One region of the Streptomyces diastaticus subsp. diastaticus genome, then DNA from elsewhere that is predicted to be linked to it. Evidence: riboswitches for the same ligand, from Rfam matches in the RefSeq annotation. Region 1 holds a riboswitch; the other holds the start of a gene.
What was found. A riboswitch is a leader RNA that binds a small molecule or an ion and turns the genes downstream of it on or off. The one in region 1 is predicted to bind S-adenosylmethionine.

Region 1 (6,484 bases):
TGGGCCGCGGCCCGAGGGGGCGGCGAGGGACCGGGCGTCGCCTACCTGGCCCACCTCATCGGATTCGCGCTGGGGTTCCTCTATGCGTGGTCCCGTTCGGGGTCGCTTAGAGTGAGGACTCCAGCGACGGCCACCGAGGGAGACAGCCAACCGTGATCACCGCGATCGTGCTCATCAAGACCAGCGTGGACCGCATCCCCGAGATCGCCGAGGCGATCGCCGCGCTGGACAACGTCAGCGAGGTGTTCTCCGTGACGGGCACCTACGACCTGATCGCCATGGTCCGCGTGCCGCGCCACGACGATCTGGCCGACGTGATCCCCGGGCGGATCAGCAAGATCGAGGGGGTCGAGGGCACCGACACGCACGTGGCCTTCCGCACGTACTCCCAGCACGACCTCGAAGCCGCCTTCGCCATCGGCCTCGACAGCTGACCCGCGGCGTGCCGGCCGGCGTCCGGCCGGCCGCCGGCAACCGGGTGGCCGCCAGGATGCAGAAGCCCTCATCCGGCCCTCGTCCCCGCCACCGGGTCGTCCCGGCAGGCTGCGGACATGGCTGTCTCCCACCGGGTGGCGCCCCTCTCCGCCGCCGTCGCGCTACCGCTGGGCCATCGCGGCGGCCAGCTTCGCGCTCGCCGACGGCCCCGACCCGCGCGAGGCGCCTCGCGCGAGCCCGCGCGCAGCTCGCCGAGCACGCACTCGGGGCCTGCGCTGGAGAACGAGGACGGACAGCGCGGCGAGACCCCTCCCGGTAGGCGGTGACGAGGTCGGCCGCCTGGTGCGCGCGACGCCGCCGGACGCTTCGAGTTCGAGCCCCGGTGAAGATGGGGAGCGGCTTCCCCTCGACCGGCCCCGCGGACCCGCCGCAGCAGAGCCGTCCGCTCCCCTCCGCCGCCGAGGACCGCGGCGATGACGGCCGCGCCCCCTCCCCCGGCCCTCCGTCTCCCTCTCCCCGAGCGGCCCGGACCACGGCGACGGGGACGACGGCTGCCTCCGTCCCGCACCGGATGTCCGCCCGGGTCCGTATCCCGCTCTTGCTGCTGGTCGCCCTGGCGGCGGTGGCCGCGACGACCCGGTCCGTCCTGCTGCGGGACGTCGACCACCGGGTGGAGCGCCTCCTCTCCCGGCGGACGGGTGGGCTCACCGCCGCCTGCGGACGCGGCGCCGCCCCTTCCACCGGCGCCCGCTTCCACGACGCGAGACGTCTGCTGCGGGTCTTCCTGGAGCGCCAGTACGCCGGCCCGGGCGAGGAGTCGACCGGCCTGGTCGGCCGCGCCGGCGGCCGGGCGCCCGGCAACGCGGGAAGCGGGGCGGCGGTTCGGCCTTGAGGGCGGTGAGCCCCGCCCCGGACGGGCGGACGCCGCGCGGCGGGGTGCCCGCCGGGGTGGCGCGCCGCGCCACGCTCTCCGGCCGGCACCGGCACCGGCCGGCACCCTCGGCGCGGGGTACGGCACGGCGCCGGGCGTGGGCGCGTGCGGCGGCGTCCTGCCCGCGTCGGTGGGGCTGGCGCAGGCGCTGGGCCGGGGCGGGGAGCTCCTCACCGACACCCCCGAGCGGGCGCTCAGGATGGTGGTGCTGGGGCCCGGCCCGATCGCGGCGGCCGGGCCGGCCGTCGCAGCCGCCGTTCAGACGGCCGGGACCCAGCGACCGTCGACGGTGCGGTAGTCCAGCCGGGCACCGGTGGTGACCAGCTCCCGGACGGCCCCCAGGAACCGTTCGACGTGCTCCTCGGGTGTGCCCGCGCCGAAGCTGACCCGGACCGCGCTGAGCGCCTGCCCGTCGGTCTCCTCGGGGGCGCCGCACTCGCCGGGCTCGGTCCGGCCGGCCTCCAGCAGGGTGCGGACCAGTGGGTGGGCGCAGAACAGGCCGTCGCGGACCCCGATGGCGTACTCGGCGGAGAGCGCGGCGGCCAGGTGCGAGCTGTGCCAGCCCTCGGCGGTGAAGGAGACCACGCCCACCCGGTCGGCGTCGTCGCCGAAGAGGGTCAGGACGCGGATGCCGGGCAGCTCGGCGAGGCCGGTGAGCAGCCGCTCCAGAAGCGCCTGCTCACGGGCGGCGAGCCGGTCCTGCCCGGCCTCGGTGAGCGCGGAGCAGGCGGCGGCGACGGCGTAGGCGCCGATGACGTTGGGCGAGCCGGCCTCGTGCCGGGCGGCCCCGGTGTGCCAGGCGACGTCCACCCCGCCGTCCTCGGCGCGGGTGACGGTGCGGCTGGCACCGCCCCCGGCGAGGTAGGGCTCGGCGGCGCGCAGCCAGTCGGCGCGCCCGGCCAGCACCCCGGCGCCGAAGGGGGCGTACAGCTTGTGGCCGGAGAAGGCGACCCAGTCGACGTCCAGCTCGGTGAGCGAGACGGGCCGGTGCGGGGCGAGCTGGGCGGCGTCCAGGACGATGCGGGCACCGTGCGCGTGGGCGGCGGCGGCCAGTTCGCGGACCGGCCAGATCTCCCCGGTGACGTTGGAGGCACCGGTGACGCAGACCAGCGCGGGGCCGTACGGGTCGCGGGCGGCGAGCGCCCGCTCCAGGGTGCGGACTGCCTCGTCGTGGCCGCTGGGCGCGTCGAGGACGGTGAGGCGGGCCGAGCGCCAGGGCAGCAGGGCGGCGTGGTGCTCGGTCTCGAAGACGAAGACCTCGCACCCCTCGGGGAGCGCCCCGGCCAGCAGGTTGAGGGAGTCGGTGGTGGAGCGGGTGAAGAGGAGTTCGTCGTCGGGGCGGCAGCCGAGGAAGGCGGCGACGGTGGCCCGGCTCCGTTCGAAGAGGTCGGTGGAGAGCTGGGAGAGGTGCCCGGCGCCCCGGTGGACGCTGCCGTAGTACGGGGCGTAGGCGGCGACGTCGTCCCACACCCGCTTCAGGGCGGGAGCGCTGGCGGCGTAGTCGAGGGCGGCGTAGCTCCGCTCGCCGCCGGTGGCGAGCGGGACGCTGATCCCGGCACCCAGAACGGGCAACGGGGCGCAAATCGCCGACTCGACGGTGGCGTGGAGGGCGGTGACGGTCATGGGGGCTCCCGGAGCGGTGGGCGGCGGGGCGCGGCGGCGCCCCGGCGGCGAGGACGGAGAAGGGTGTGCGGGGTGGGGCAACCGCGGCCCGGGCCCGGGGAGTCCCCCGGACGTACGGCGTCCTGCCTCGCCTTCCCGGGATCGCCGGGCCCCCGCCCGGACAGGGCGGGGACGCCACGGGGACCGGCCCGGCACAGCCGGGGGCTCGGAAAAGGGGGGAGGGATGGACGCGGTCGGGCCGACCGGCCCTAACGCATTCGCTTGCTCACGAGAACCGCTCCCTCGAAGGACCAGGACCCCTGGACACTCGCCCCGAAGGGGCGCGAGGGGTCCGCGCTTGCCGCGGACGGACTGACCACGGCCTGGTCTTCACCCGGGGCACCCCGCCACGGACGGAGGGTTGCCGGACAGCGGGCCGGGGCCGTAGTCGCTGTCACTCATGACCTGTCGGCATCCTGCCACACTGGCGCGGACGCGCAAGGCGCGGTCCGGCATACGGACCGCGCCCCGTCTGTACGCGCGCTCAACGGCCTTTCACGGGCCGGGAGTTCCCCAGTGCCGGTTCACCGGTGGGAGGCGGCCACCCAGCGCTCCAGGGCCGCCTGGGCCCGGCCGGAGTCGAGGGAGTCGGCCGCCAGCAGCATCCCGTCGGCGATCCGCTCGGTGAGCGGCGCGGCCGAGGGACGCAGCGCCGCGAGGGCGGCGGCGGAGTTGAGCAGGACCGCGTCACGGACCGGGCCCGTCTCCCCGGCGAGGAGCCTGCGGGCCACGTCCGCGTTGTAGGAGGCGTCGGCGCCGCGCAGCGCCTCCACCGGCACCAGGTCGATACCGACGTCGCGCGGGTCGAAGGTCTCCTCGCGCACCTCCCCGTCCCGCACCAGCCAGACCCGGGAGGTGGCGGTGATGGTCAGCTCGTCGAGCCCGTCGTCGCCCCGGAAGACCAGCGCGGAGGAGCCGCGTTCCGCGAGGACGCCCGCGATGATCGGCGCCACGCGGGCGTCCGCGACCCCGGTGGCCTGGGCGCGGACCCGGGCCGGATTGGTGAGCGGGCCCAGGTAGTTGAAGACGGTGCGGATACCCAGTTCTCTGCGGGCGGCGGCGACGTGTCTGAGCGCCGGGTGGAAGCGGACCGCGAAGCAGAAGGTGATCCCGGCCTCCTCCGCGACCTCGGCGACCCGGTCGGGCGAGAGCTCCAGGTTGACGCCGAGCTTCTCCAGGACGTCGGAGGCGCCCGAGGCGGAGGAGGCGGCCCGGCTGCCGTGTTTGACGACCTTGGCGCCCGTCCCGGCGATCACGATGGAGGACATGGTGGAGATGTTGACCGTACGGGCGCCGTCGCCGCCGGTGCCGACGATGTCCACGCTCTCGCCGGGGACGTCGATGGTGCGGGCGTGCGCGTACATGCCGCGGACCAGGCCGCTGATCTCCTGGACCGTCTCCCCTTTGGCCCGCAGCGCGACGGCGAAGCCGGCGATCTGCGCGTCGGTTGCCTCACCGCGCATGATCCGCTCCATCGCCCAGGCTGTCGCCTCCGCGCTCTGGTCCCGGCCGTCCAGCAGACCGTTGAGGACCTCCGGCCAGGAACGGACCGCCGTGGTGTCGCCTCCAGCGGGGTGCGCAGCGCTCATGGTCGCTCCTGGTTCGTCTCGTCCTGCGGGATGCTCCACCCTAACCAAGGCCCACAACGGCCTGGAGCCCCGTCCAGCGAATGGACGGGGCTCCGGCGTGGCGATCAGTCGATCAGGGTGGCGTGGAGGTCAGTGGTGGCCGTGGCCTTCCTGGATCTCCCGGTACTCCTCGGTCGTCGGCTTGGGGATCTGCGTCCCCTCGCCGAAGTAGGCGTTGGAGAGCTTGGCCCGGAGCTTCTCGCTGCCCTTGACCTTGCGCTCCACACCGTTCTCGTCGACCGTCGGGCCGACCTCGACCGGCTTGTACTGCTCGTGCTGGGTGAGGGTGTGCAGCTGCTCCTGGCTGAGCGGCTCGTGGACCTCGATGAACTCACCGTGCGGCAGCCGCTTGATGATGCCGGACTCGCGTCCGTGCAGCACCTTCTCGGCGTCCCGCCGCTGGAGCCCCAGGCAGATCCGCTTGGTGACGATGAAGGCGATGACCGGTCCGGCGAAGAAGCCGATCCGGACGAACCAGGTGATCGCGTTGATCGACAGGTGGAAGTGGGTCGCCCAGAGGTCGTTTCCACCACCCACCAGGGTGATCATGTACATCGTGATCCAGGCGACACCGAGCGCGGTGCGCGTCGGGGCGTTGCGCGGGCGGTCCAGGATGTGGTGCTCGCGCTTGTCGCCGGTGATCCAGGACTCGATGAACGGGTAGAGCGCCATCGCGCCCAGCACCAGGCCGAAGACCACCAGCGGGATGAAGACGCCCAGGACCAGGGTGTGGCCGAGGAAGTTGATCTCCCAGCCGGGCATCACCCGGACGAGACCCTCGGCGAAGCCCATGTACCAGTCCGGCTGGGCTCCGGTACCCACCATGTCCGGCCGGTAGGGACCGATCCCCCAGATGGGGTTGATGGTCGCGATGGCCGCGACCGCCGCGATGACGCCGAAGACGAGGAAGAAGAAGCCTCCGGCCTTCGCCATGTAGACCGGCATCAGCGGCATGCCCACGACGTTCTTGTTGGTCCGGCCGGGGCCGGGGAACTGCGTGTGCTTGTGGTAGAAGACCAGGATCAGGTGGGCCACCACGAGGCCGAGCATGATGCCCGGCAGCAGCAGGATGTGGATCGAGTAGAACCTGGCCACGAAGTCCGTGCCGGGGAACTCGCCGCCGAACAGGAACATCGAGATGTACGTACCGACGATCGGCACGGACAGGATCGCACCCTGCGTGAACCGCACACCGGTGCCCGACAGCAGGTCGTCCGGGAGCGAGTAACCGGTGAACCCGGTGAACATGCCGAGGACGAACAGCAGGAAACCGAACAGCCAGTTGATCTCACGCGGCTTGCGGAAGGCGCCCGTGAAGAAGACGCGCATCATGTGCACGAACATGCCGGCGACGAAGATCAGCGCGGCCCAGTGGTGGATCTGCCGGATGAGCAGACCACCGCGGACCTCGAAGCTGATGTCGAGCGTCGAGGCGTAGGCCTCGGACATCAGCACGCCCTGCATCGGCTCGTAGACCCCGTGGTACTCCACCTCGTTCATCGACGGGTGGAAGAACAGCGTCAGGTACACACCCGTGAGGATGATGATGATGAAGCTGTAGAGGCAGATCTCGCCGAGCATGAAGGACCAGTGGTCCGGGAAGACCTTGCGCAGGTTGGCCTTGGCGAGGGAGTAGATCCCCAGCCTGCCGTCTGCCCAGTCCGCCACCCGCTCGCCCGCGGGGGCCTTGCCCCGCTGCTCGTCGGCGGGCGCTGTGGTCGTGTTACTCATCCGCGCTCCCAGAAGGCAGGACCGACGGGCTCATCGAAGTCGCCGAGGGCTTGCAGGTAGCCCTCGTCGTTCAGGCCGATGCGCAACTGCGGCAGGG
Region 2 (6,484 bases), on a different contig from region 1:
GTCCGGCTGGCCGATCTGCTCCCGCAGTGCCCCCAGCCGGTCGTCCACATCGGTGCGGTGCGCCCGCTCCCGCAGGAACTCCGCGTCCGCGCCCAGCCCGTACACCCCGATCGCCGTCCGGCGCCCGTCGTACGACAGCTCCGCGCCACCGGCGCGTTCGGCGCCGAGGACGGACTGCGCGCAGTCCATGAAGGCACCCGCCCAGCGCTTGGTGAGGAAACCGAGGCGGTCCGCGCCGAGCAGGCCGGACAGGAGCTGGGCGGCGATGTCGTCGGGCAGCAGCCGGAAGTAGTCCGGCGGCGCCCACGGGGTGTGCGTGAAGTGCGAGATGCGCAGGTCGGGGCGGAGCGCGCGGAGCAGCCCCGGCACCAGCGCCAGGTGGTAGTCCTGCACCAGCACCGCCGCGCCCTCGGCCGCCTCGGCGGCCAGCGCCTCGGCGAACGCGCGGTTGTACGCCTCGTACGCCGCCCACTGCTCCCGGAACTCCGGACCGAAGGCCGGCTCCACCGGCGTCTGGTACAGCAGGTGATGGACGAACCACAGCACGGAGTTGGCGATGCCGTTGTACGCGGCGGCGTGCGTCTGCTCCGGGATGTCGAGCATCCGGACGCGCTGGCCGCCGGTGTCCTCCGGGTCCAGCGTGCCCGTCCCCGCCCGGCGGGCCGCCTCGCGGTCCCCCTCGCCCAGCGCGGCGCACACCCACAGCGTGGAGGCGTCCGAGCCGATCGCCGAGAGCCCCGACACGAGCCCGCCCCCGCCGCGCTTGGCGTCCAGCCCGCCGCCGGGCAGCAGCCCGTACGAGACGGGGCCGCGGTTGGAGGCGACCAGAATGCGCGCACTGTCAGCAGAAACAGCCATGCGGGCTACCTAGCCCCTTCCCGGGAGGCGTAAACGCCTGCCTCCCTCTCGCGCTTCGCTCGCCGCCCGACACGCCCCTCCGCTCCCGAGGCCGGTTGGTCGCGGGGCGGCCGGTCGGTGGGTGCGGGACGGCCCGGCCGGGGCGGGTGCCGCCCCGGCCCGGCGGTGTGTGTGCTCAGCCTGTTCTGCGGTGGTACGGGGCCGGAGGGCGGGTGTGGGCGGTGTGTTCGGGGAGGGGGTCCGGCGGGGGGTCCGTCAGACGGCCGCCGCGGTACTCGGTGATCTCGATCATCGGGGGTCGCTCCTCGGTGTCGACCTTCGTGGTGCGGGCGGCGAAGCCCTCCTCGCCGCGCTCGAACTGGGTCAGTTCCGGGCGGACCAGGTGGCCGCGGGCCAGCCGGAGCTGGGCGGTGCGGTAGATGGCGGCGGCCATGCGGCCGAGGGCCAGGCCGTCCTGGTGCCGGTGGACGCGGACGCCCACGTCGACCTGGGCCAGCGCGTCCAGTCCCACCGTGTGCAGGGCGTCCACCAGCAGACCCAGCTCCACGCCGTAGCCGACGGGGAACGGGAGCTGCTCCAGCAGGCCCCGGCGGACCGCGTACTCGCCGCCCAGCGGCTGGACGAAGCCCGCCAGGAGCGGCCAGTGCAGGTTGAGCACCGGGCGGGCCATGAGTTCGGTGACGCGGCCGCCCTGGCCGGCGGCCGAGCCGAGCGGGCGGTCGTACATCGCCTTGACGAAGTCGACGTCCGGGTCGGTCAGCAGCGGACCGACGATGCCGGAGACGAAGTCCGGCGAGAACTCCTTCAGGTCGGCGTCGACGAAGCAGACGATGTCACCGCTGGTGACCAGCAGTGACCGCCACAGCACCTCGCCCTTGCCGGGCAGGGCGGGCATCCTCGGCAGGATCGCGTCGCGGTGCACGACCCGGGCCCCGGCGTCGGCGGCCTCCCGCGAGGTGCGGTCGGTGGAACCGGAGTCGATCACCACCAGTTCGTCGACGAGCGGCACGGCCTCCATCAGCGAGCGGCGGATCTCCGCCACGATCGCCCCGACCGTCGCCTCCTCGTTCAGCGCGGGCAGCACGACGCTGATCGTCGACCCGCTGCCGCGTTTGGCCGCCACCAGTGCGCTCAGCGGCCGGTCGGCGGCGGACCAGGACCGCTTGGTGAGCCAGCGCTCCACCTCTTCGAGCACGTGATCGTCCCCTCATGTCCGGGTCATGTCCGAGGCCATGTCCTAGGTGATGTCCCATGATCCCCCCGCGCCTCCGCGCGGCCTCGGGGGAGGGCGCGCGACCGAAGACGCGACCGACTACGAGGGGGCGGGCGGGCCGGCCGCGCTGCCGGCCCCGGGTCCCATCTCGCGGTTCGGACGACCCACACAACTGTCCAAGCCGTCGGTTACAGTCTTGAACAACGCGCGTGACCATCGCATGTCGAGAGACGTGCGCGGTGCGCACGACAAACGCGTTCGGCCCCGCCAGACAAGGGATCCGACGCCATACCGCTCATCCAGAGGGGCAGAGGGACACGGCCCGTTGAAGCCCCGGCAACCCTCCGGTCGGTACTCCCGACGCGTGTTCCACCCGCGTCCGGCGAGGCTCCCGGCTCGGGAAGGTGCCAATTCCGTCTCGCGGCGAGATGCGTCGCGAGGAAGATGAGGAGAAAGGGCCTCGCCGTCATGGCTGTGCACACCGTCGCCACCACCCCCGCCACCCCCTCGCAGGACGCCCCCGCGGTCGACCTCGGTCCCGCCGTCGCCCTCTCCTGCCGCGAGTGCGGCGAGCGCTTCCCGCTCGGCCCGGTCTTCGCCTGCGTGAGCTGTTTCGGGCCCCTGGAGGTCGCCTACGACCTGCCGACCGGTGACCCGCAGGCCCTGCGCGCCGCCATCGAGGCCGGCCCGGACAACATCTGGCGGTACGCCCCGCTGCTGCCCGTCCCCGCCGACGTCGCCACCAAGCCCAGCCTGAACCCGGGCTTCACCCAACTGGTCAAGGCCGACCACCTCGCCGCCGAGCTGGGCGTCACCGGCGGCCTGTACGTCAAGGACGACTCCGGCAACCCGACGCACTCCTTCAAGGACCGCGTCGTCGCCATCGCCGTCGAGGCCGCCCGCGCCTTCGGCTTCACCACCCTCTCCTGCTCCTCCACGGGCAACCTCGCGGGTGCCGTCGGCGCCGCCGCCGCCCGCGCGGGCTTCCGCTCCTGCGTCTTCATCCCGCACGACCTGGAACAGGGCAAGGTCGTCATGGCCGCGGTCTACGGCGGCGACCTGGTCGGCATCGAGGGCAACTACGACGACGTGAACCGCTTCTGCTCCGAGCTGATCGGCGACCCGCTCGGCGAGGGCTGGGGCTTCGTCAACGTCAACCTGCGCCCGTACTACGGCGAGGGCTCCAAGTCCCTGGCCTACGAGATCGCGGAGCAGCTCGGCTGGCGGCTGCCCGACCAGATCGTGATCCCGGTCGCCTCCGGCTCGCAGCTCACCAAGATCGACAAGGGGTTCAAGGAGCTGATCGCGCTCGGACTGGTCGAGGACCGCCCGTACAAGATCTTCGGTGCCCAGGCAGAGGGCTGCTCGCCGGTCTCCACCGCCTACAAGGCCGGGCACGACGTGGTCCGCCCGCAGAAGCCCGACACCATCGCCAAGTCGCTCGCCATCGGCAACCCGGCCGACGGTCCCTACGTCCTGGACATCGCCCGGCGCACCGGGGGCGCCGTCGAGGACGTGGACGACGCGCAGGTGGTCGACGCCATCAAGCTGCTCGCCCGCACCGAGGGCATCTTCGCGGAGACCGCGGGCGGCGTGACCGTCGGCGTCACCCGCAAGCTCGTCGAGGCCGGGCTGATCGACCCGTCCCTGACCACCGTCGTCCTCAACACCGGCGACGGACTGAAGACCCTGGACGCCGTGGCGCCCACCACCGGGCCGACCGCGACGATCCGGCCCGACCTGGACGCGTTCCGCGCCGCAGGGCTCGCCACCTCCTGACGCCGCCCGCGTCCCCACCCGTCCCGTCGCCCCAGCTTCCGGAAGGCACTCCCATGAGCGTCAACGTCCGCATCCCCACCATCCTGCGCACCTACACCGACGGCCGGTCCGAGGTCGCCGCCGAGGGCGCGACCCTCGCCGAGGTCATCGCCGACCTGGAGAAGAACCACGCCGGCATCGCCGCCCGCGTCCTCGACGACCAGGGCAAGCTCCGCCGCTTCGTCAACGTCTACGTCAACGACGACGACGTCCGCTTCGAGCAGGGGCTCCAGACCGCCACGCCCGACGGCGCCGGCATCTCGATCATCCCCGCCGTCGCCGGCGGCTGCTGAGCCGCCGCGCCACACCGGCGCACCCGCACCACCGAATTGCCCTCTCCGCTCCATTCCCCCCGGGGAAAGCGGAGGGGGCAATTCTGCATGGTTGAACGCGATAGAGTTGGGGAACAGCCTCCCGCGTTTGTGCCGGGAGCATATGAGCCGCCGTTCTTTCCCCGGCGAACAGCGGACGAAGTGGCCCAGGCATTCGCCCCCTTGCGTGCCTTTTGCCGGGCCCGACTTGCCCGCAACTCCGGTGCATCCTCCCGGTTCCGTCCTTCTCCGGCCCTCGGATTTCTCGTCCGACTGACCTGTTGCAGACGGCAGTTGGGCAGATACATTCAGCGGCGGTCGACGCGTTCCGGCGCACACCCCCGACCGCGGGTTGGGGGGTGAGGTCTGACCCGGGTCCGCGAAGTGCGGGCCTGTGCAAGGGCCAGTAATAGGGGAGTTAGGCATGGCTCAGGGCACCGTCAAGTGGTTCAACGCGGAGAAGGGCTACGGCTTCATCGCGGTCGACGGTGGTGCGGATGTATTCGTCCACTACAGCGCGATCCAGATGGACGGCTACCGCACCCTTGAAGAGGGTCAGAGGGTCGAATTCGAGATCTCGCAGGGGCAGAAGGGGCCGCAGGCGGACATGGTCCGCGTGGCCGCCTGAGGCGCCGACCGCACCACACTCACCAGAGGGCCCGCTCCCGTGACAGGGGGCGGGCCCTCTGCCATGGCCGGGCCCTGCGCGCCGCCCGGGCTCTGCGGCCTCAGGCGCCGGCGGGCCGAGGTGGTGCGGTCCGGGCGCGACGCGGCGCCGGGGAGCGGACGGGTCGTCAGGGACCGGCCCGGCCGGCGTCCGAGGCTTCCCGGTGCCAGGAGGGGGCCCTGCTTCCCGTGGCCCGGCGCGGACGGGGCGCCCCCCGGTCGACGGGAGCGTGGCCGGAGGCCCCTGGCGCCTTGCACTCTCCTACCCCGAGTGCTAATTATTGGCGTTAGCACTCTCCGAGTGAGAGTGACAGAAGGACCGGGTCGGTGAGGTCCGCAGGCCGCGTGGGGCAAGGAACCGCGAGGCAGGCAGGCCGTCCGTCGCGGGCGCCAGCGCGGTCCGGAGTATCCACCCTCCCCCAGACAGAGTCCGGGGGGACCCCCAGTCCTGGGAGGACCACTTCACATGGCCAAGATCATCGCGTTCGACGAGGAGGCGCGGCGCGGTCTCGAGCGCGGGATGAACCAGCTCGCCGACGCCGTCAAGGTCACCCTTGGCCCCAAGGGCCGCAACGTCGTCCTCGAGAAGAAGTGGGGCGCCCCCACGATCACCAACGATGGTGTCTCCATCGCCAAGGAGATCGAGCTCGAAGACCCGTACGAGAAGATCGGCGCCGAGCTGGTCAAGGAGGTCGCGAAGAAGACGGACGACGTCGCCGGTGACGGCACGACGACCGCGACCGTCCTGGCCCAGGCGCTCGTCCGCGAGGGTCTGCGCAACGTCGCCGCGGGTGCCAACCCGATGGCCCTGAAGCGCGGCATCGAGAAGGCCGTCGAGGCCGTCTCCTCCGCGCTGCTGGAGCAGGCGAAGGACGTGGAGACCAAGGAGCAGATCGCCTCCACCGCCTCCATCTCCGCCGCCGACACCCAGATCGGCGAGCTGATCGCCGAGGCCATGGACAAGGTCGGCAAGGAAGGCGTCATCACCGTCGAGGAGTCCCAGACCTTCGGTCTGGAGCTGGAGCTCACCGAGGGTATGCGCTTCGACAAGGGCTACATCTCGGCGTACTTCGCCACCGACATGGAGCGGATGGAGGCGTCGCTCGACGACCCGTACATCCTCATCGTCAACTCCAAGATCGGCAACGTGAAGGACCTCCTCCCGCTGCTGGAGAAGGTCATGCAGTCGGGCAAGCCGCTGCTGATCATCGCCGAGGACGTCGAGGGCGAGGCCCTGTCGACCCTGGTGGTCAACAAGATCCGCGGCACCTTCAAGTCCGTCGCCGTCAAGGCCCCGGGCTTCGGTGACCGCCGCAAGGCCATGCTCGGCGACATCGCCATCCTCACGGGCGGCACGGTCATCTCCGAGGAGGTCGGCCTCAAGCTCGAGAACGCCGGCCTGGACCTGCTGGGCCGCGCCCGCAAGGTCGTCATCACCAAGGACGAGACCACCATCGTCGACGGTGCCGGCGACAGCGACCAGGTCAACGGCCGCGTCGCGCAGATCCGCGCCGAGATCGAGAACAGCGACTCGGACTACGACCGCGAGAAGCTCCAGGAGCGTCTGGCGAAGCTGGCCGGCGGCGTGGCCGTCATCAAGGCCGGCGCCGCCACCGAG

Region 2: another riboswitch for S-adenosylmethionine. It lies ahead of thrC (threonine synthase); the one in region 1 lies ahead of Sdia_RS10810 (aminotransferase class V-fold PLP-dependent enzyme).

Annotation. Positions count from the first base shown of each region.
Region 1 covers NZ_BLLN01000003.1:538,692-545,175, reverse strand. The annotation lists gene Sdia_RS10825 (rhomboid family intramembrane serine protease) at 1-156, shown strand, start outside; gene Sdia_RS10820 (Lrp/AsnC family transcriptional regulator) at 153-434, shown strand; gene Sdia_RS10815 (hypothetical protein) at 1,007-1,327, shown strand; gene Sdia_RS10810 (aminotransferase class V-fold PLP-dependent enzyme) at 1,625-2,989, opposite strand; SAM riboswitch class IV at 3,318-3,434, opposite strand; gene trpD (anthranilate phosphoribosyltransferase) at 3,553-4,617, opposite strand; gene qcrB (cytochrome bc1 complex cytochrome b subunit) at 4,747-6,387, opposite strand; gene qcrA (cytochrome bc1 complex Rieske iron-sulfur subunit) at 6,384-6,484, opposite strand, start outside.
Region 2 covers NZ_BLLN01000002.1:224,881-231,364, reverse strand. The annotation lists gene Sdia_RS02790 (alpha,alpha-trehalose-phosphate synthase (UDP-forming)) at 1-858, opposite strand, end outside; gene Sdia_RS02785 (glucosyl-3-phosphoglycerate synthase) at 1,034-2,053, opposite strand; SAM riboswitch class I at 2,364-2,522, shown strand; gene thrC (threonine synthase) at 2,540-3,850, shown strand; gene Sdia_RS02775 (MoaD/ThiS family protein) at 3,904-4,182, shown strand; gene Sdia_RS02770 (cold-shock protein) at 4,625-4,828, shown strand; gene groL (chaperonin GroEL) at 5,333-6,484, shown strand, end outside.